2 linked regions of the Bythopirellula goksoeyrii genome follow. Each later gene encodes a partner of the first gene's protein in a complex. Links are inferred from orthologs where the notes say so. Each region holds a gene or a part of one and is shown in the gene's direction. Other genes may lie near its edges.

Region 1 (10,882 bases):
GGATGCAGAATGATGGCAGCGAAGCCCCTGGCGGATCTATGTCTCTACGGGATGCCTTTTTCCTACCCCAGAATCTCTCTGCTAGCAACGAATTGGAATACCATCTCAAGGGTCTTGCGTCGGCAGTCCAGCAAGATGTGGACATGCACATGGTGGATGATGTGCGTAATTTCCTTTTTGGAATCCCCATTCCGGGAGGGTTTGATCTGGCGAGCCTGAACATTCAGCGCGGACGTGATCACGGATTGCCCGACTACAATTCAATGCGAGTTGCGTTTGGGCTGACTCCCAATCTGACATTCGCCGACATAAGCTCTGATCCAACTGTCCAGGCAGGCTTACAGTCTCTCTACGGCACGGTCGACAGTATCGACGCCTGGGTGGGAGCTCTGTCAGAAGATCATGTCGTGGGCTGCGAAGTAGGGGAACTAATAGCTGCCGGTCTCGTTGAGCAATTCACCCGCACGCGCGATGGAGATCGATTCTGGTACACTCGTGATGAAGACTTGGCCGGTGATCTCGCTTGGCTCTCTACTTTGAAGCTCTCAGACATAATTCGCCTCAACTCAGGTATTACGAACTTGCAGGATCATGTATTCTTCATGGCCGTTCCTGAGCCGAACAGTATGGCGTTGATCCTACTGGCTGCAGTAATTGCCCCTATCTCGGTACGGCGGCGTTAGAGATTCTTTTCTCTAGTGTCACTAGTTGGACCGATGGCACAAAAAAGTGCAGCAACCCTGAAGGCTGCTGCACTCATTTCGTTTGGAGCTATTCTTAGCTTTTTACTTGATAGCGTCAGCAGCTTCTCGCGCCTTGTCGGCAGCAGCATCAGCGGCGTCGGCGGCACCTTCAGCAGCATCTACGGTCGCATCTTTCACTGCATTACCAGCCGACTCGGCAGCATCCTTTACTTCGGCAGCAGCTTCGCCAGCCTTGTCAGCAGCCTTCTCGGTTGCGTCCTTGGCGGCATCCATGGCATCCTTTGCGGCTGCTTCTGTTTTCTCGGCAGCGTCCTTCGTGGCATCTATGGCGCTATTAGTAGCATCTTTTGCTTCGTCCGCCGCTTTCTGACGATCGGCTTTTTCGCATCCGACAACTGCTGAAAGACAAATCATCAAAGTTGCAACTAGAAATGAAAATCGCATGGCAAAACCCTTTTCTGAAAATGTTGAATCGACTCGCGTTGGTGCTTTCTGAGAAATCTTACTCGTTTGGCGATGTGACGCGAAAGAATTGCACACCTAGTATCTATCATAGCACCCTCAGAAATCTCGATACTAGGATTCCCCTCGAATTGGGGGTATTTCTTGCAAATCTAAGGCATCGGAGACGCAAAAAACCGGCAATTGTTGCATTCCCGATCTTTTCACTATTCCTAGCACCTTATTGAGCCTGCGTATCCGGATCTCTTGCTTCGGTGCTTGATCTAGCCCTTCTTGAGGGTGTTCCTGCCTATGATTTGCGTCCAAGACGAATCACGTTAGACGAGTACCATGCGATTGCGCGCTTGGGCAATCACTGTGGGGGGCAATCGCTCTTTGGCGAGGAAAGATCGCAAGCGACTAGACGATTCTCAATAGTGGCTCCCGCTCTTGCGGATATGGACAGTGGGCATTGCATCTTCTTGTAGTGCACCTCGAACAACTTTAGCCAGAAAGATGCAATGGTCACCCGAATTCAAATGCGAAACGGGCTCACACTCAAGATACCCCAGGCAATCCGCCAAGATAGGTACCGCCCGTGGGCAATGCTTCACATTGAGCCCTTCGAAGGCAGGTTCATCGGGCTCAAATCCTTTGCCGAAGTGCTTTAGCAATTCAAGGTTATTGTCGCCAACCATATTAAGTACAAACGGTTCGCCACGGCCCAACCATTCTTCCACATAGCGACCTAATTTTACGGCAACCGTGACCATAGGTGGTTCGAAGCCCGCTTGCATGACCCAACTGGTGAGCATTCCAGTGGCTCGCTCGCCACTGCCGGCGGTAAGAATGAAAAGACCACTGGGGACACGACCCAATACGGAGTCAAATTCAGGTTTATTCATTAAAGTTTCTTTATCGAATTCTTATTCAGGAGGGTAATTTAGCGGCGAACCGCACGACCTAATTGCTGTTCAACACGATCAACTTTGGAAGAGATTCTCCCGCTCTGTCCGCGTCGAAAATCGAATTTGGCAGAGCAAGTAACACGATTAGAGCTTTCAGCTACTTTTTCGATGCACTGCTTGAGCAAATCCAATACTTGGGGGAGTTCACCTTCGACAATGGTTCCCATCGAGTGGACTTCATAGGCAAGTCCACATTGATCGACCAGATCGACGCATTGGGCGACATACTGGCTGACACTCTCCCCAGAGCCCATCGGGACAATGCTCATTTCTAATAGGACCATACCGTGAAGCCTCCCCTCAACAACGAATTGCTAGCATATCAAGCATTGTACGACGAGAAATACTGATGTCGATTCCAACTTGCTAGCAGACCGGTACTGATTTGGTGATTTCGACGGCAATAATAGCGAAATCAGTCTTCGCGGCATTCACCTCATCGCATATTCTCCGCATCTCCTGTGAGAAGCTATTTTGCTGATTGCGCCAACCGAGATCACACGGCAGACTTTGATTCCAATGCTTTCGTTTCGACTCCTGACCGTGTTGATCATTATGTCGGAATCTTTCACGGCATATCATGCTGCGGCCCAGTCTGTTGGCAAGGGCAATCCTAGTTGGTCGCCGAATCGCCCGATCAAGATTGACAACTCCTATCGAGTCGCTGAATCCCCTTCCAAGGCTCGCAGAAATGAATTGGCTTCTGGCATCACTCCATCGCAATACGTCCTCTGCGAGCCATGCGATCCAGTCTACAGCGAAGTGATCTCGGACATAGACATGGCCCCTATGCAGACTTGCCAGCCTGGATATGTTTGTCCGCAGCCGATGTGCGTCAATCCAGGAGTCGGTGTCCCCATGGCGATGCCAATGCAAGGAATGCCTTGCCAAGTGGCCAATCCCAATGGATCTGGGGCATGGCATTGGGAACTCCTCCCAGGGGACGTAATCTGGCATTCCTATTGGGCCGGTGTGAAGGAATCCCGTATGTCGGGCTTCATCTTTGAAGAACTCCAAGACAATACGACGTACCTCGATCCTACCCTGGGAGGGCGGGCATCAATTGTGCGCTATGGTACGCGCTATCAAGGCCGACCTATTGGTTGGGAATTGCAGATTGAAGGTGCCGGCATGCCACGTATCAATCTCGATGTAGATTGGGATCTAGAATCTTCCGATTTTCGCTTTGGCGTTCCCCTCATTTACGGTGAAGAACGTGTGCAATGGAAGCTGAGTTATTATCACCTAAGTTCCCATTTGGGAGATGAGTATATCAAACGGACCGGTATCCCCGCCTCGGATCGGGTCAACTATGCACGCGACGAAATAGTGATAGGATTCTCCTTCTTCCCTCGTCCGGCGTGGCGGTGGTATGCGGAAGCGGGCTGGGCTTTTTATGCCGACGAAGGGGCTGATCCCTGGGAGTTCCAATTCGGCGTCGATTATGCTCAAGCCGGTCCGACCGGCGCAAGAGGCACCCCTTTCTTTGCCGTGAATGGGCACCTACGTCAGGAACTCGACTTCGGCGGCAGCGTAACCGGCCAGGCAGGCTGGCTCTGGCGCGGCTACTCCGGCCGGGTGCTCCGCACAGGCGTGCAGTACTTCAACGGCAAGAGCAGCCAATTCGCGTTCAATGGATCGCTGGAAATGTTTGAACAACAAATTGGCATGGGGCTTTGGTATGACTTCTAGTGGGGCTGGAAGCCTGCCTCACGTGATTGCCTAGGAACCGAGTGGTGAATCTCCTAGAATGGTACCATGCCGGGAAAACTATCTGAATATAAAACCTTCTGGAACGAATTTCGTCAGACGTTTCACACGACCGGTGCAGTGCTGCCCAGTGGTCGGCGTTTGAGCCGGGCGTTGGCCAGCCAGGTAGGTCGTGATGAGCGACCCCGACGGATACTCGAAGTTGGACCCGGCACGGGTGCAGTCACCTCGGAGATCGTTCGGCGCCTTGGGGCCGATGACCGGCTTGATTTGGTGGAACTCAATGAACGGTTTGTCGAAATCCTGCGAAGGCGATTGGCAGAAGAATCTGCGTGGCAAAGCGTAGCCACTCGAGTTCGCGTCTTGCAGCTTCCCGTCGAAGAATTGCCGCTCGATGAAAAGTACGAGTGCATTGTCTCGGGGTTGCCGTTGAATAATTTTGATTGCGACTTTGTGCGAAAGGTGCTCGAGCATTTCCATTGTCTGGCTGCAGAAGGTTGTACTCTGAGTTTCTTCGAGTATGTGGCTATTCGTAATTTGAAATCGTTGGTCAGTTCTCGGGACGAACGAAAGAGATTACACGGTATCGGGCAAATCCTGAAAGAAGAACTAACCGACTGGGAGTTTCAACGGCAAATGGTTGTGGCCAATGTGCCGCCGGCATGGGTTCATCATTTGCGATACGCCGCCCCCCTGCCTTGCTCTGATGAATACCCCATTGTTCAAACTGCCGTGTGTTAAGCCATGATTCGTCTGCTTACTATTGAATCCACATGTGATGAGACTGCAGCTGCCGTCGTCGACGACGAGCTCAACGTGCTTTCTTCAGTTGTCGCTTCACAGAGCCATTTGCACGATCGATATGGCGGAGTCGTTCCCGAGATCGCCTCGCGGGCACATGTCGAACGCATCATGCCAGTCATTGAGCAAGCAATGACCCAGGCGGGGATATCACTTGCTGATCTGGATGCCATTGCAGTTGCCAATCACCCAGGGCTTGCCGGCTCGCTCTTGGTGGGCCTGATCGCGGCGAAGACGCTCAGCTTTGCCCACAATATCCCTTTGATCGCTATCGACCATCTGCAGGCCCATATTTACGCGTGCCAAATCGACAGTGGTCGCAACGTGTTTCCTTGTGTGGGATTGATCGTCAGCGGCGGTCATTCGAACCTCTATCGCTGCGAAACCGCTCTCGATTTCACTCCGCTGGGGAGCACCATCGACGACGCCGCCGGAGAAGCCTTCGACAAAGTTGCCAGCATGTTGGGCCTTGGCTATCCAGGTGGTCCGGCAATCCAGAAGGCTGCCGAGCAAGGCGATCCACAGAAGTTTAAGCTCCCCCGACCATTGGTCGACAATCCTGAGCGGCTCGATTTCAGTTTCAGTGGCCTAAAGACAGCGGTCCGTTATGAGCTCTACGGTCCTGGTAAGATCAATCCGGGAGCCCGCGTAGACTTAAATCCGCAGCGCGTCGCCGACATGGCCGCTAGTTTTCAGGAAGCCGTGGTTGATTGCCTCATCGCCAAAGCGGATTTGGCCCTTGAGAAAACCCGTTACAATCGTCTGTGCGTCGGTGGTGGCGTGGCGGCCAATTCTCATTTCCGCAAACGGTTGGAAGCTGACGCAGCTCGTGTGGGCTATGAATTGTTCATCCCGCCGCTTAAGCTCTGCACTGACAACGCTGTGATGGGGGCGATTGCGATCGAGCGTTATCAGACTGGTTTGTTCGAAGACTTGTCACTTGATATATCTCCCGGGTTGGTGCGACACACAGTTGCCCGACTCTCTGAGTCGGGATGATTGAACATATACCCGACTCGGGCAGTCGGGCAACAAAAAAAGGTGCGACCTGCCTTGGCAAGCCGCACCTTCTGGGTCAATTCATTTGCGTAAAGAATTCAATAACCCTGTTGGGCTTTCTTCTGACACGACGGGCAGTAGGAAGGACTTACCACCGAAGTGTTGATCCCTTCACTACCCCGGAAGAACGAGGTCTGTTCAACACGCAGAGGCTTCACACCGCTCTGGTAAGTGGTCAGAGTTTTCTGCCATTCTTCGTCGGAGACTTTGCCGGTCTTTTTGCAGAGGACAACCGAACCCGTCTTGTCGATGATCGCGGCGAAAGGAAATTCCTTTGCCTTGAATGCATCGGCAACTTTCTTGCCATATTCCGTGGATACATCTACATGGCAGCGCTCGTAGGCATTGAGCAATTCTTCCTGCTCGCCTTCGGCTACCAATTGATCTTCGGAGGCTGCAGTGGCAGGATCGCTAGGATTGTCCAACACAATCAACAAGGGACGTGAATCCGCTTGAGATGCGGCCAAGGCCTTACCATAGTCAGACTGCCATTGGGCAGAATCACCGGAAACTCCAAATGACATCAGCGCGATCGCGGTCATTGCCAAAACTTCAACCATTTCAACTCCTTTCGAGGCGAATGCTAGTGTGTAGCTTCGCCACTAGAAAACAATCCGACCGGCTACGCACCGGGCGTGAATTTAATGGATATGCATGGATACTCAGAAACGACCAATTCCGTTTAGTGTGGCCTGTTACAAAGACCTAAGACGAATGTCATCCTGACAGGATGGTGAGTGAGATTACTCGTAGGTGGGGATTAATAAACACGCTCGTTGGCCAGCGGACAGACTAGCGTGTTTTTAACGTTCGCAGAATCTTAACCTTTAAGTGGCCAAATTCAACCACCAAAAAGCGACTACTTCAGAAAAGAAAGCTGCAATACCCCCTGGAATGGGGGAAATGTTTCCCGTAAACCCTTTACCAGCAAGTACTTGCGAGATCAGAGGTTCTCAAAAGGAATGTACTACTCAGCCACTAAAGTTACAGGGATATCCAGCTGCTGGCCGTCTCTGAGAATTGTTAGCTGGACCACATCGCCAGGCTTGTATTCAAAAATCTTGTCCAAAAAGCGCGCCGCAGTACGGATGGATTCTCCATCGACGGCCAGTATTCGGTCAGCATGGCTACGATCGATCGTTTCCGTCTCGTACACAATCGGACCCTGCTGACGTCTCCGGACCACTCTGCGAAATCCTTGAATCCCAGCCCGATCTGCAGGACCATTTGGTGCTAGTCTGGCAACGACTAGACTCGACCCGGTTTCCATGACGTGTGTAATACCAATGCTCGCACGGATGACTTGCCCATGCTCAATTAACTCAGGAACGATCATCTGGATCCGGTCGATGGGGATAGCAAAACCTACGCCTGCGTTTTGCCCTGTCCTGGTGGCAATTGCGACACACATGCCGATCATCTCACCGTTGGTATTCAATAGCGGACCACCCGAGTTGCCGGGGTTCATTGCCGCGTCAGTTTGAATCAAAGCATGCATGATTCGACCCGGCACGCGACTGGGCAAATCGCGATTGAGACTGGAAATGATCCCCGTCGTGAGAGTGCTTTCCCAACCGAAAGGATTGCCGAGGACATATACACGCTGACCCACTCGCAACTTATCCGACGTGCCCATCACGAGTGGAGTCAGTTCGGCCTGAGGCGCCTCAAGTTTAAGCACGGCAATGTCGTGCTCTTTATCTTCTCCGATTAATATCGCAGGATAGGTCTTGTTCGAAGCCAGGGTCACTTCGATCTGGTTGGCCCCATCGACCACATGATAATTGGTGAGGATGTGCCCTTGTCGATCGATGATGGCACCCGAACCTGAGCCCTCTGATTCGCGCTGCATCAGGAAATGATCTATTTGGACACTGCGCGTGTCAATATTTACGACGCTCGGGTTGGCGTGCTCGTACACATAGATATTGGTCTGCTCCTCCGGAGTCATAGAGTTTTTAACACCTGGGCGAACAGCCCAATTCGCTTCGGGTGCCACCTCGGCCGCTACATTTGGTTGCACAGCGTACACTGTTCCAGCAGGATGCGTGAGTTTGGCCAGCCATTCCGAAGAGGTCGAACCCGCAGCTAACCCCAGTAGTCCCATCAAGCATCCAAAGGCTAAATATCGTTTCATGGTTCAAGACTCCGCATGTCCTACGAGCAATAGACTATCATGGGCGCCACAGATGGTGACCCAATTGAGGTTGCTACCTGGCGCACCATATCTCTCTACGATCCTGGCGAATCAGAGGTTCAATTGCAAGGTTGTTTGGCAAGGCAATAACCGTGGCTACTTTGACAGGATTCTAGCCAAGGAGAATGCACGGGCAAGAGGAGAGAGAACTCTCTTCACCAGTATCCGGCACGATGATACGCTGTGTTGGACTCGCGATCAAAGTAATAGTCCGCCCCGGCCAGGAGAACTGCAAAGTCCATTTCCTCGGTGTTTGGCATAGCTGGCATCGCATTCAGCAGATGATGCGATCTCGGATATTGTCGAGAAATTGAGACACAAGAATCGCTGTCACTTCACAGGCAGCAATAGAAAAAAATGACTTTGCAGTCGTCCTGTCCGCCCCGGCCCAATTACTTTTCACGGGACTATGCAGTTCGATAGCATTCTCAAGAACTGGCCATCCCGATTCATCGCACGAACGGAAACACCCTAGGGATCAGTGTTAGCGCCGTCACGGTCAGCAATAACGCCAGCGGCCAGCCGGCACGCCAATAATCCCGCGGATGATATCCACCGGGACCCATGACCATCAGGTTGGTCTGGTAGCCGATGGGGGTGACGAAACTCAAACTCGCCGCCAATGTGACCGCCACGATAAACGGCCTGGGGTCGTAGCCGCCAACGATGGCTAGATTCACGGCGACGGGGATCATCGTGGTGGCGACCGCTACGTTGGTGATCGACTCGGTGAATAATTGCGACAGAATGTAGATGAGGGCCAGCAGGAAATACGGTTCCCAGGTGGCACTGATCCCTAACGATGAAGTCCCCTCCACCAGCGTATGCGCTAACCAACGGGCAGCTCCGCTTTGGTCCAAGGCCTCTCCTAAAGCTAGGGCGGCTCCGATAGTTAGCAATACTTGCAGATCTATTGCTGAGCGGGCCTCGGAGGTGGTCATACACCGAGTGACGATCATCATCAGCACAACCGTGATCGCCGCGATAGCTTTGATGTCTTTGTTCGTAAAATTCCCCCACGGCACCAGGTCGGGCAGAAGGCTGCTTAGGGTGAACCATGCGATGAGGCCAACAAACAAGAGTGTCGCCAGCAAGGCGCGATCATGCCGCCGAGCGGTGGTCGCCCCCACACTACTTACCAGATAGAAATCGCGGCTATGCCGATGGGCACCGACAAATTCGTTCCGAGTCTGTAGGAGCAGCGTGTCCCCCGGTTCCAAACGAATATTCCCCACCTTGTTCGTAAGTCGCTCACCATTTCGGTGTACGGCCACTACCGCTGCGTTATAGAGCTTGCGGAAATCCGCATCGCGGATCGTCAGGCCGATCAATGGTGAAGTGGATGAAAGCACGGCCTCGCTCAGTTGCCGATGGGTTCGATCGGCAGGTCTCGCCTCAAACGAAGTATCGGCCGCTGGCACCAGTCCCGGTATACGCTCAAGATCGGCAATCGTTGTGACTACCCCCGTAAAAACCAAATGATCTTCGGAATTTATTTTGTCATGGGGACTCACAGGGGTGATTGTCTCTCCACCTCGATCAATCTCGATGAGGAACAACCCAGGGAGGTTTCGCAGACCAGCATCCTGGACGCTCTTGCCGATGAGGGGACACTTTGCCTCAACGACCATTTCAACAAGGTATTCCCGATGCTTTTCGCCAAATTGTTCTAGCAATTCGGAACGGTTTGGTAATCGTCGTGGAATCACCAGCAGCATATAAGCCACGGCCATCAATGCCAGGGGAACGCCAACCGCGGTGATCTCAAAAAAAGTAAGCTCACCGATTCGCTCGGTGATTTGATCGGGATAGCCTCCTTTTCTCATCATGGCAGCCAGCGTGCCGTTGATGACCAAAGTCGTGCTCGTGCCGATGAGCGTGCAAACTCCACCTGCTATGGTTAAGTAACTCAAGGGTATGAGCAGTCGAGATGGGGAGATATTGCGACTGCGGCACCAATCGACGACCACCGGAGCCAGCATTGCCACTAGTGGCGTGTTGAGTATGAATGCCGAAGAAGGAACGACAGCTGCCGCCAAGCGGAACAAGGCACTCCGCTCCGTCGTAGCACTGCCCAACAAGCGATTGCCGATCCAGTCCAACGCTCCCGTTGATCGCAGTCCTGCCGAGGCAGCAAACAAAGCGGCGATCATGACAACAGCTTTGTTGGAAAATCCGGCAAGCGCTCGATCTGGAGTAAGAACCCCCGTCATTGTCAGGACGACCAAACCTGCCAGGAATAGCAAGTCGATAGGGACGACCCGTTTGCGCTGCATAGCGAGAAAAATCGCCACGGTTGTGAAGATGGCGATCTTTCCATCCAAAGAAAGGCTGGGAGCCTGAGCTACGATTATCGGCCACTGCATTATGCGAGATTCCAATTCCTGCTACTCAAGTGATCGTGTCCGGTCTTGAATCGAAGTAGGTAGGGACCGTTGACAGACGGTGGTTGCAAAGTCGAACCACACGTTCTGGCGAGCGAAGCTAAGTTGTTCTCTTGGCATAAAAGTGTCCAGCATGTTCTCTGTCTTGAGCAGACTTCACCGATCTAAGATCCCAGTCATTAGCCATAGTTCACCAGAAACCGAAAATTTCCCCTCCTGAAGCAGGGGGTTGTCTACCGCTCGGCCAGCCAAACGCCGCAATTATGGGGGCTCTCCGCCCCGAGCTACATCCCAAATTTGCCGATTGTAGCGATTCTTCGCTGGAAAACTCGCCTTCTTCTTCAATTCGAGCTGGTCACAGGGGCAAATATCTCCGCCTATTCTCCCCAGTTTCTTGTGGCAGATTGAATTCAGTCAGCTTAAACTAATAGTAGCTGGAGATTTAAGGCAGGTCTGCGCAACTTGGTCGGGAGGAGTTTCCCTACTTGGCGTGGAATGCTCTTTCGGAACAGATCCAGGCACATTCGCCGAAGTTACAGAACGGGAGCGCTTCAATGCGTAAGTATCCATTTATTGCAACTTGTTTGTCGATTCTGACGTCCTCCGTGATTGGTTCGA
Region 2 (11,013 bases), 1.3 Mb from region 1 along the record:
ACTTTTCGGGAAACGACCAACACGCGCGCTGAATTCCCTTTCACTTGCTCCTTCTCAGCAGTTGCAAAGGAGAACGTTTCGCTGAGAATAGGAGGAGGTTGCGAAATCTAACTGGCGTTTCGCTCGCCCCGATATGCGTCACGTTAATACCGCCCTCGGCTGTTTGCAAGCAGTTGAAAGTAAGGTTGGCTGATAATCTGACAGGAAACCTGCAAAACATTGTTGATTTAGGTAGTTTGCGTGCTTTGGAAGCGAGGTAGGTATCCCATGTCCTTAGAAGCGGATCTTTTTGACTGGTTGGAGGAAAACCTGCCGGCTGGCCTCTGCTGTGAGATAGGACTGGGGGACGACGCTGCTGTACTAAAGCCAACCAAGACACCACTCGTGGTGACCACCGACTTACTCACCGATGGCGTCGATTTTCTCATCGATGAAGTGGACCCAAAGTTGGTCGGGCACAAGGCATTGGGAGTCAATCTAAGCGACCTGGCAGCGATGGCTGCCAAGCCGATTGCCGCATTTGTGTCCATAGTCTTGCCGCGAGCCGGGACGAAAAACAACTCGCCGCTGGAATTGGCAATCGAATTGTATCGTGGAATGTTGCCGCTTGCTGAGAAACATGGCGTGACCATTGCCGGTGGTGACACCAATACCTGGGAGGGCGATCTGGCAATCAGCATCACGGCAATTGGAGAGGCGACCTCCCAAGGACCTCTTGCTCGCTCAGGCGCTCAGATAGGCGACAAGTTACTCGTTACTGGCTGTTTAGGAGGCAGCATCTTAGGAAGACATCTGCAAGTGGAGCCGCGTGTGGAGGAAGCCCTGCTGCTCCATGATCAGTACGAACTCCACGCGGGCATCGACATCTCCGACGGACTAACGCTAGATGCCTCTCGCCTCGCAACTGCCAGTGGTTGTGGCATTGTGTTTGATATAGATCAGATTCCGATTTCACTCGCCGCCAATCAGATGAGTAAGACCTCAGGTAAGTCGCCTTTAGAGCATGCGCTTGGCGACGGCGAGGATTTTGAACTCTTGTTGGCCGTTCCGCCTGCTGAGGCCTCAAAGCTGCTTGCTACTCAGCCCATTGCTGTGCCGATAAGTTGCATCGGGGAGTTTGTTGACAACCCTGGTTTGTGGAAGGCACAATCTGATGGAACGTACACAACTCTTAATCCCCTCGGTTTCCAACACGAGGCCAACAATTGACCGAATTTCGCTTTCTCGCACAAAGTGAAGCAGACACCGAGCGATTAGCCCAGCAGCTTGCCGAAGTGTTGCCGTCCGGTTGTGTCGTTGCGCTGATAGGGACCCTAGGCGCCGGCAAGACACGCCTGGTCCAGGCAGTAGCCGCGGGGATGGGTGTTCCACCTGATGCGGTCACCAGCCCCACCTTCGTACTCGTAAACGAATACCTCGGTGGTCGAGTCCCCATCTACCACTTCGATACCTACCGACTACGCGACGAAGACGAGTTCCTGGAACTTGGCGTCGAGGAATACTTTGAGGGTAATGGAATCACCTTCGTCGAATGGGCAGACCGGTTTGAAAGTTGTTTACCTGCGGAGAGGTTGAATGTACAGATCGAAGTCTTGGGGGAAAACGAGCGGGAATTCGTCGTCTCGGCGAAATCACCAAATCAAGAAATGATGGTTCATGTCCTCAGAAACCGGTTGTCTGACAAGCAGGAAGAGCTTAATTGATTACTTGCGGAATCGAAGAGAATTTCCTGCGAGATTTCACGAAGGTCTTCCCGTGGAAAAGCTCGGCAGGTAAGATTGCCAGCCAATCATTGCCTAGGGAGCCAATCCTGTTTTTCTCCTTATGGCCAGGATTATGACAATACTCGCCTATCTGAAGATGGCCGAGCTTATCAGTATTCAATGAACGACCAATTCTGACTTATCTGGGAGAATTCATGGCCGAGAATCGCGGGAAATTACTGTTGGCAGGCTTCTTGGCGATTGCCACTGCTGGTATGGGGTTTGGCGTACGGGGAGCCTTACTGCAACCGTGGTCCGAGCAATATGGATTTACCTTCACCGAATTGGGCGAGATCACCGGGGGTGGGTTGCTAGGCTTTGGTCTAGTGATTCTGATCGCCGGATTCTTGCTTGATGCACTTGGTTATCGATTGCTGATGATCTTGGCGGTCGCTTGCCAGGTGGTGTCAGCCGTGATGCTTTTCTTTGCCACTCCCGTATTCGAGTCGGCTGGCAAAGACGCAACCTATCAAGTGCTATTCTGGTCGGCATTCATCTTCGCTGTGGGCAATGGCATTGCTGAAGCCGTAATCAATCCGCTTACCTCTGCCATTTATCCGGAACGCAAGACGCATTACTTAAATATTTTGCATGCCGGATGGCCAGGAGGTTTGGTTTTAGGTGGATTAATCGGCTTATTGGTTGGAAGCATCCAGTGGGAGATTCTCCTCGCCTTGTACTTGATCCCCGCTGTGATCTATGGATACATCGCTTTGGTTGAGAGGTTCCCCCAGACAGCAGCGCAGCAAGGCACGATCTCTTATGCTGGCATGCTTAGGGATTGTCTTGTGCCGTTCTTCTTCTTCATGATCGTCGTGCAGGCCATGGTCGGATATGTCGAATTAGGCACCGACAGCTGGATCGCGAAAATTACTGGCAGCATTTTGGATGATCCCAAAAAGGGAATCATGCTGTTCATCTACACCTCTTGTTTGATGTTCGTCTTGAGGTTCTTTGCTGGTCCGATCGTGCATCGCATCTCCTCCCTGGGATTGCTGTTCGTCAGTGCATGTATCGGAACTTTGGGGCTCTATCTGATCAGTGATGCAGAAGGAATTCTGTTGATGGTCATTGCTGTTACCGTCTACGCAGTGGGTAAAACCTTTCTTTGGCCAACCATGCTGGGGGTCATCGGCGAGCAGTTTCCTCGCAGTGCTACTCTCGCCATGGCACTCATTGGGTGCGCTGGGATGACTTCGGCTGGTCTGCTTGGTGGTCCGGGGATTGGATACAAGCAGGACCGCTTTGCCTCGCAAGAGCTGGAAGAGACCTCAACCCAAGCTTTCCTACGCTATCAAGCCGAAGGGAAGCAAGGGTTCCTGTTCTTCAAGCCTATTCAGGGTCTCGACGGCCAGAAGGTTGGTGTGATTGCTGATCAAGGCGCTCGGCTGGAACACGACAAGCAAATCGCAATCGAGCAGGGAGAGTGGGATACCGATAAATTCGCTCAACTACGCAGCTTGGATGCCTGGTGGCAAGACGCTAAACAATATTCCGACCAGGACGGTCCAGCAGTGGCTGAAGCAGGCTTAATGGGTAGTCGCATGGCCATTCGTTTCACGGCACTTATCCCAGCTGCCATGGCTGTTTGCTATCTGCTTATGATCCTCGGTTTTAAAGCCAAGGGAGGATACAAACACGCAGCAGAGGAAGAATAAGCAAATTCACGACTAAAGAATGTACTTGCTCTGGTCTTCGTCCTGCACGATTTCGTCGAGTCGTTCACGGACGTAGCCGGCGTTGATTTCAACTCGACCCATTTTCATGTCGGGGGCCTCAAAGCTCAGTTCTTCAAGCAGTCGTTCCATGATCGTGTGCAAGCGACGGGCACCAATGTTTTGAGTCGTTTGATTCACTTGGTAGGCGTAGCTGGCCAGCGATTCGATCGCGTCGTCGAGGAAATCAACTTCGACTCCTTCTGTCTTCATCAGGGCAACGTACTGTTTGGTAAGTGCGTTGTGTGGCTCCGAAAGTATTCGCACAAAATCATCCTTTGACAGTGCTTCAAGTTCTACGCGGATCGGAAAACGGCCTTGAAGCTCTGGCATCAGCTCACTCGGTTTGGCCGTGTGGAAAGCACCAGCCGCCACGAAAAGTACGTGATCGGTGCGCACATAGCCATAGCGGGTCTGCACGGTCGTTCCCTCGACGATAGGAAGCAGATCTCGCTGCACTCCTTGCCGCGAAACGTCGGCACCACGCCCCCCCTCGCTCGCTACTACTTTGTCGATTTCATCGACAAAGATAATCCCCGTGTTCTCAGCAAGTTCCACGGCCTTGGCGTTGACCTTATCCTGGTTGATGAGTGCTTCGCATTCCTGGTCGAAGAGTACCTTGCGAGCTTCAGCAACGGTCATCTCACGACGTACGACATTCTTGGGCAGGATTTTCTCTAGCATGCCCTGCATGTCAAAATCCATGGTATCGCCACCCGGGCCACCCATACCTGGGATCATCATCGCTTGAGTACGTTGCTCGATGGAAATCTCGACGTTGCGATTCTCTAGTTCGCCGCCGACTAGCATCGCCCGCATTTTCTCACGGCTACGCTCATACCGCTCCGGCGAATCATCCGTACCAACACCCACATCGAAGGAAGAGGGAGCAGGAACGAGTAGTTCCAGCAGCCGGTCGGTCACACGCCGCTTGGCCTCTTCCTCGACATTGGCCAATTCGCTTTCCCGCACCAGTCCAATAGCATTTTCTACCAACTCGCGGACCATGCTTTCCACATCGCGGCCGTAATAGCCTACTTCGGTGTACTTGCTGGCTTCGACCTTGATAAAGGGAGCACCGGTGAGATTTGCCAACCGTCGGGCGATTTCAGTCTTACCAACACCAGTAGGGCCGATCATCAGAATATTCTTCGGTGCAACCTCTTTTCGCATATTCTCGTCGAGTTGCTGTCGGCGCCAGCGGTTACGAATCGCTACGGCGACGGCCCGTTTGGCATCGGCCTGGCCGACGATGTGACGATCTAGATGTTCGACGATTTCGCGGGGAGTGAGACTCTTCACTTGATCTCTTCGATAACGATGTTTTGATTGGTATACACGCAGATATCTCCGGCAATTTCGAGGCTCTGCTTGACGATCTCGGCCGCGGAAAGGGAAGTCTGCTTCACGAGCGCACGCGCGGCGGCAAGGGCATAGTTCCCACCCGAGCCAATGCCGATGATACCGTCGCTAGGTTGAATAACGTCTCCCGTACCGGAAACCAACAGCGAATGTTCGGCGTTTACCACGGCCACGAGTGCTTCGAGCCGCCTGAGGGCTCGGTCCATGCGCCAGTCTTTAGCGAGTTCAGTACAGGCCCGTGGCAAATTCGCCGGATGATCCTTGAGTTTGGCTTCCAAACGCTCCATCAAGGCAAAGGCATCAGCTGCCGCCCCTGCAAATCCCACGAGTACTTTGTCATTCATTAGACGGCGAAGCTTGACTGCGTCGCCTTTCACCACGGTCTGACCCATAGTGACCTGTCCATCGCCCCCAATAGCCACTTGGCCGTTGTGTCGAACTGTGAGAATCGTGGTAGAGCGGGTCTTCATGGCGGGCTACAATGGGGAGCGATTGGTGGTGAGTCCGCTCATTTTCGCTTAGAAGTTTGCCGCTGGCTAGGGGGCACCTGCAATCAAGAAGAACGTCATCGAGTTGGCAATTTTTTTGGCTTACAAAGCCATTTCTTCTGATTCGCCGCGCGACAGCATTTTGTACAGACAAAGTTCGGCTCCCCCACGATCCACGCTAGTAACTCGAAATGCTCTCGGATTTGATCTTTCGACCAATCGCACAGTTCTTTCGTGGGCTCAGACTTATTACTCATCGACTTCACTGCTAGATTGGCACAAGTGGGGCATCTGGTGACTATTGTACCCAGCACCTATCATAAAGTCTCACAAAAACATTTTTCTACCAACCTTCCCTACTTAACTTCCAACCTCCTCGCAATGTCACGCAGTCCAGAACTAATGAATCCCAATGACACAGGGCTCCTGGTGGTCGACGTCCAAGATCGTCTGGTCGCCGTGCAACCTGATGAACAGCGCATTGTATGGAACATCCGCCGCTTGCTAGATGGCGCCAAAATCCTGGGCGTGCGCGCCGCGGCAACCGAACAATACCCCGAAAAGCTGGGTCCCACCTCAGCAATTCTCGCCGAGCGACTCGATACTCCCGTGGTCAGCAAACTCGCATTCAGTTGTGCAGATTGCGAAGCGATTTTCGATACATGGCGTGCCGCTGGCATCCATCGTGTGCTTGTCGTAGGAATTGAAACACACGTTTGCGTGCAGCAAACGGTTCTCGATCTGCTTGCCGCCGGGATGCAAGTGATCGTGGCCGCTGACGCAGTTGGAGCACGGCATGCGATTGATCACGACATCGCCTTGCGCCGAATGGAAACTTCCGGTGCACTGCTAACAACGACCGAAGCGGCGCTGTTTGAATGGTGCGGCGTGGCAGGGACGCCGGAGTTCAAGCAGATTAGTGCGCTGGTAAAGGAAGTGATGAGCGAAGGAAACTCCAACGCGTAGCTCCATTTTACCCCTTCCATCCTGCTGCTTCCTCACCATCGAGACGTAGCGTCAGACACTTCGCACTCCCTCCCGCTTTGACGAATTCACTCAGCGGTGTCTCAATTGGGTCAAAACCGATAGATCTCAGCATCGCATGCAATTCAGGGCATCCTATGTTTGTGACCACCGTTTTCCCCACCACGACCGCGTTGCAGGCGAAACTTTTTGCTTCGTCCTCCTCGACGGAGTGCAGTTTGGGAATTGACTCGGCAAGGACACGCTGGCCGTAGTCGTCGAATGCAGCAGGGAGATAGATGGCCTCGTCGGGGGCAAGGGGGCAGAAGCACGTGTCGAGGTGGTAATAGTAGGGATCAACAAGCTCCAGAGGTAGAACGCGGACTCCAAGCATTTCGCCTATCTGTTGATGACCGCTGGCGTCGCTGCGTTGGCGGTAGCCAGCATAGAGCGTGTCGCCGCAGAAGAGCGCATCTCCGGCACCCTCGAAAGAAAAGTCTGCCGGCGGCTCGTCGACTTGCCAGCTATGGGCTTCCAGCCAACGACGGAAATGAGGCTCTTCTCCCTGACGTTGCTCGTGCTTGAACCTTGCCAATACGGCCCGCTTGCCGAAGACGATGGCCGAGTTGGCAGTGAATACCAGGTCGGGGAGTCCCGCGACAGGTTGCACATCAGAAATCATTGCCCCCGCGTCGAGCAAGATTTGCCGTAGCGCTTGCCACTGATGGTTGGCAAGCCCGTGATCCGCCTGCCGTTCGGTACTCATCCAGGGATTGATTTCGTACTCGATGCCGTAATGAACGGGCGGGCACATTAGAATGTGAGGTTTATTCATGTAAGTTTCTCGGGGCGCTTACACTTACGGCTCGCCTGGGAATCATTCGAGACGTTTGACTTCTTCGACCAGGGCTCGCAGGAAGGGTTCGACGTCGGTCACCAAGCCCACAGTCTGAAAGCTGCCCCGGTCGTTGAGTTTAATCACCGTAGAGGGGTTGATATCGACGCAGACTACTTTCACACTTGCCGGCAGCAGGTTGCCAACTGCAATAGAGTGCAGCGTGGTGGCGATCATCAGGCAGAAATTCACATCGCGAATGCTTTCTCGCATGAGACGCTGGTTTTCGATGGCGTCGGTGATCACATCGGGCAGCGGGCCGTCGTCACGGATGCTTCCAGAGAGGATGAAATCGACATCGTTCTTCACGCATTCGTACATGATGCCGGATCGTATCACTCCTTGCCCGACGGCCGCATGGATGGAGCCTATGCGTCGAATTCGATTGATTGCCCTTAGATGGTGCTCATGCCCCGCGTCAGCGAGGCTCCCCTCGTGCAAGTTGACCCCCAGGCTCGTGCCGAACAAGGACTGCTCGATATCGTGGGTAGCCAGAGCGTTTCCTGCAAATAGTTTGTGGATGTATCCCCCTCGAATGAGTTCGCAAATCAGGTTGCCGCTCCCGGTGTGGACAATGGCCGGGCCTCCTACCAGCAGCGACTTCCCCCTCCCCTGGCGATTCTCGAAAAGCATCTGAGCAATCTGCCGGATGACTACCCCTTTGGGTTTCTCGGTCGAGACGGCACTGTTCATGAAGGCAAAGGCGTGATCTTGATTGGCCCGCTCGAGCGGAAAGACTCGTACCCCTGCATGCCCCACGACAATCGGCATACCGACTTCCACATCAGACATGGCAATGCATCTCGCAGCAGAGGTTTGCAGATTAACGGTAATGCCGCAGTCCATTTCCTGTTCGGTCACGGCGTACCATTTGCCGTCGAGGCGAATTTCGGTCTCTTGATTCGTAGTGCTGTAAAATCCTTCGGGAAAAGCCCCGGCGATATCCGCATCGACTACGCAGCAATCACTTCCGGCAGTGGGGACTGCTCCATGATCTGCAATCTGGGCAAGGATTTCTTGCAGTTGTTCTTCAGTCTCTGCTCGAACTTCGACCAGAGCAAAACTCGGATCGATTCGTTCTTGGCCAATACTGATGTTCTTGATCCGAAACGAGCCACCGCCTGTCGTAATGCAATCCAACACTTTGGGCAAAATAAGACTATCAATGATATGGCCACGAACTTCGACGTCTTCGACGGGACCGTGCTCGGCAGGGTTGCCAGAGGTAGTTCGCTCTTCCATGGTGTCACTCGATTTGCGTGGTTCAGAATGGCTAGCAGACTAGCTATAAAGTCTATCCCCACTGCAAATTCTAGGGGAGCCCAAGTCGCGTCGTGGTGTAGAGACTTGCAGCCTGTATTTGTAGTGCATGTCCGCCAAGATGGCTGTCCCACGACTGCATCTTCGCGCACTCACGATTTAACCGTATATTGCACTTCCAAGGAGAATCGCTTCCAGCACTAAATTCCCAAGAGAAATGCGATCTCCACAACCTCCTTAATGCGACAGAGACATATGAGTGAAGAAAACGAAGAAAAATCCACTTGGGACGAACTAGTAGGCGAGCTTGGTGTGAATGTCACCGATGATGCCTTGGAGCGTCGTCAGCCCCCCCCCAAGGAACTTCCTACCCGCCGTCGCGAACAGGTTGAGGAGGTTGAGGCGACCCCCAGCGACTGGGAAGGGTTAGCTTCCTCGCTTGGGATCGATGTGCCACCCGTTGCTGAAGAACCACCGGTCAAAAAACCTACCGCCAGTCGCACCGAGAAACCTGCTCCAGCTGTGCCACGCGCCGAACTTAAGCCGCGTGACGAAGAACCCAAGATCGAGATTGAAGTCGAATCCGTACGCGTCGACTCCTCCGAGTTCGTAGAGCAAACCGACGATTCAGAAGACGAAGCCAATGAGGCGCCAACTATTTCCGGTGAAGCCGCCCGCAGTGCCTTCGATGCCTTGTTCGCAGCTGACGCAGCCTCTTGGGGGAGTGCTTTTGTCTCCGCGCGCACGAACGTCGAGTCCTCCTTTCTGTTTACTGAAGGGGAGGAGGCTGTCTTTGCGGAAGACATTAGCGACAAATCCGCCGATGATGATGAAGATGATGAAGACGAAGGCGAGCAAAAGAAAGGACGACGTCGGCGGCGGCGAGGCGGCAGAGGCCGTGGACGCGGAGGTGTTAAGACCGGGACAAGCTCTGAAGAAGAAAACAAGGATGGTGCAGAAGGCGACGAAACTTCGGAAACTGTCAGCGAGGAATCATCCGATTCAGAAACCACTAAAGATGAGGCCGCACCTGAAAAGCGTCGACGTCGGAGGCGATCCCGAGGTCGTGGCCGCTCGAAGGACGATAAGGAATTGACGCCTGAAGAAGAAGATTCTCGAATCAAACAGCGTCTAGCGTCCCAGCTTGGTGAGGATGATGACGATGACGATGATGATCTGGATGATGAGTTGTTGGACGACGATGGCTCCCCCTCGGCAACGGGAAGCCGTCCCAGCCACCGCAATCTGCCCACTTGGGATGAGGCTATTGGCGTAATCGTGGATACGAATCTGTCTCAGCGCAGCAAGCAACCAGCAAGGCAAAGTTCTGGTTCATCGAGAGGTCGCGGTCGCGGTGGTCGTCGGCATAAGAAATCTTGAACCAAGTCAAACTGACACCGCCTCCCAAGGAAATAGGTCATGAACACTGGCAGTGTCGTTGGAAACGTTGTCGATATATCTGGTCGTAGCACTTTCCCGGCAAAGATCGCTATTTCCGACGGACGAATCACTGCGATTGAACCGAGCGAAAGTAGCCCTTCGACTTATCTGCTGCCAGGATTCATCGACGCCCACGTGCATGTCGAGAGTTCCATGCTCGTGCCGAGCGAGTTTGCGCGGGCTGCTGTTATTCATGGCACGGTAGCGACGGTAAGCGACCCTCACGAGATCGGCAACGTATTGGGCGTGTCGGGCGTCGAATACATGCTCGACAACGCAGCGAATTCACCGTTCAAGTTCTACTTCGGTGCCCCCTCCTGCGTACCAGCCACCACATTCGAAACAGCCGGAGCGGCAATATCCGTTGCCGAAGTGGAGAAACTGCTAGCCGATTCACGGATTGTATACTTGAGCGAGATGATGAATTTCCCTGGCGTCTTACACGGAGACCCAGAGTGCCTAGCAAAAATTGCCGCGGCAAAAGCAGCCGGCAAACCCGTCGATGGACATGCCCCAGGCCTGCGTGGTGAAGAAGCCGCCCGCTACATCGCCGCGGGAATTACGACCGATCACGAATGTTTCACCAAGGAAGAAGCTCTCGACAAGCTCGCCGCAGGCTGCAAGATCTCTATTCGCGAGGGATCGGCGGCGCGCAACTTTGCGGCACTTTATACGCTACTAAGCGAATTCCCCCAACACACGATGCTCTGCAGCGATGACAAGCATCCCGATGAATTAGAGCACGGCCATATCAACCTGCTTGTACGTCGAGCCGTGGAACACGGGATCGACGTCTTCGATGCCTTGCAGGCGGCATGTCTCAACCCGATCGAGCATTATCAACTCAACGTGGGCCAGCTTCGAGTTGGCGATCCGGCCGATTTCATCGAAGTCGATTCGCTGAGTAAGTTCAATGTACTCCGCACTTGGATCGATGGCCAATTGGTCGCTGAGAAGGGCGCAACCTCTATCCCACGTGTTGAACCCAAAGTGGTGAATCAATTCGTTTCAACCACGATCGAATCGGCAGCTTTGTCAGTGCCGGCCGAAGGTGAAAGTTTGAAGGTAATCGAGGCCCTCGATGGACAATTGATTACCAACTCCCTTCAGCATCCGCCCAAAGTGGA

The links.
Region 2: the proteins of tsaD (region 1) and tsaE are in contact, whole or in part, in a crystal structure (PDB 6N9A), measured with the Thermotoga maritima proteins. The link is inferred for Bythopirellula goksoeyrii from one-to-one orthologs. Residues at the interface, in WP_004082750.1 of Thermotoga maritima: Cys10, Asp11, Arg49, His50, Leu82, Gly84, Gly135, Gly136, Glu154, Thr155, Leu156, Asp157, Asp158, Ser159, Glu162, Asp165, Lys166, Arg169, Leu170, Tyr175, Lys213, Thr214, Leu217, Tyr218, Gln221, Arg222, Asn324; in WP_004082108.1 of Thermotoga maritima: Leu37, Gly38, Lys46, Lys57, Val59, Lys60, Ser61, Thr63, Phe64, Thr65, Leu66, Met67, Val69, Pro71, Tyr82, Arg83, Leu84, Asp86, Asp88, Phe89, Asp93, Ile128, Asp130, Glu131, Arg134.

The regions. Positions count from the first base shown.
Region 1 is NZ_CP042913.1:1,841,218-1,852,099, forward strand. Bases 3,773-6,595 are described here. They hold tsaD (tRNA (adenosine(37)-N6)-threonylcarbamoyltransferase complex transferase subunit TsaD), read left to right. Parts: upstream 3,773-4,567; coding sequence 4,568-5,623; downstream 5,624-6,595. Other genes in these bases: Pr1d_RS07365 (DUF1207 domain-containing protein), read left to right, coding at 3,773-3,805; Pr1d_RS07370 (class I SAM-dependent methyltransferase), read left to right, coding at 3,872-4,564; Pr1d_RS07380 (thioredoxin domain-containing protein), read right to left, coding at 5,722-6,243. Also shown: Pr1d_RS07345 (peroxidase family protein), read left to right, coding at 1-683; Pr1d_RS07350 (hypothetical protein), read right to left, coding at 786-1,148; Pr1d_RS07355 (flavin reductase family protein), read right to left, coding at 1,577-2,050; Pr1d_RS07360 (MTH1187 family thiamine-binding protein), read right to left, coding at 2,089-2,397; more of Pr1d_RS07365, read left to right, coding at 2,588-3,772; Pr1d_RS07385 (S1C family serine protease), read right to left, coding at 6,651-7,820; Pr1d_RS07390 (SLC13 family permease), read right to left, coding at 8,330-10,246; Pr1d_RS26455 (VWA domain-containing protein), read left to right, coding at 10,819-10,882.
Region 2 is NZ_CP042913.1:3,175,174-3,186,186, reverse strand. Bases 1-2,954 are described here. They hold tsaE (tRNA (adenosine(37)-N6)-threonylcarbamoyltransferase complex ATPase subunit type 1 TsaE), read left to right. Parts: upstream 1-1,205; coding sequence 1,206-1,703; downstream 1,704-2,954. Other genes in these bases: Pr1d_RS12685 (MFS transporter), read left to right, coding at 1,919-2,954; Pr1d_RS12695 (thiamine-phosphate kinase), read left to right, coding at 268-1,209; Pr1d_RS12700 (carbon storage regulator), read right to left, coding at 1-44. Outside these bases: more of Pr1d_RS12685, read left to right, coding at 2,955-3,421; ATP-dependent protease ATPase subunit HslU, read right to left, coding at 3,434-4,780; ATP-dependent protease subunit HslV, read right to left, coding at 4,777-5,310; Pr1d_RS12665 (isochorismatase family protein), read left to right, coding at 5,731-6,294; Pr1d_RS12660 (dimethylarginine dimethylaminohydrolase family protein), read right to left, coding at 6,302-7,126; Pr1d_RS12655 (ornithine cyclodeaminase), read right to left, coding at 7,169-8,428; Pr1d_RS12650 (hypothetical protein), read left to right, coding at 8,702-9,826; ade (adenine deaminase), read left to right, coding at 9,866-11,013. UniProt on the Escherichia coli protein: Required for the formation of a threonylcarbamoyl group on adenosine at position 37 (t(6)A37) in tRNAs that read codons beginning with adenine.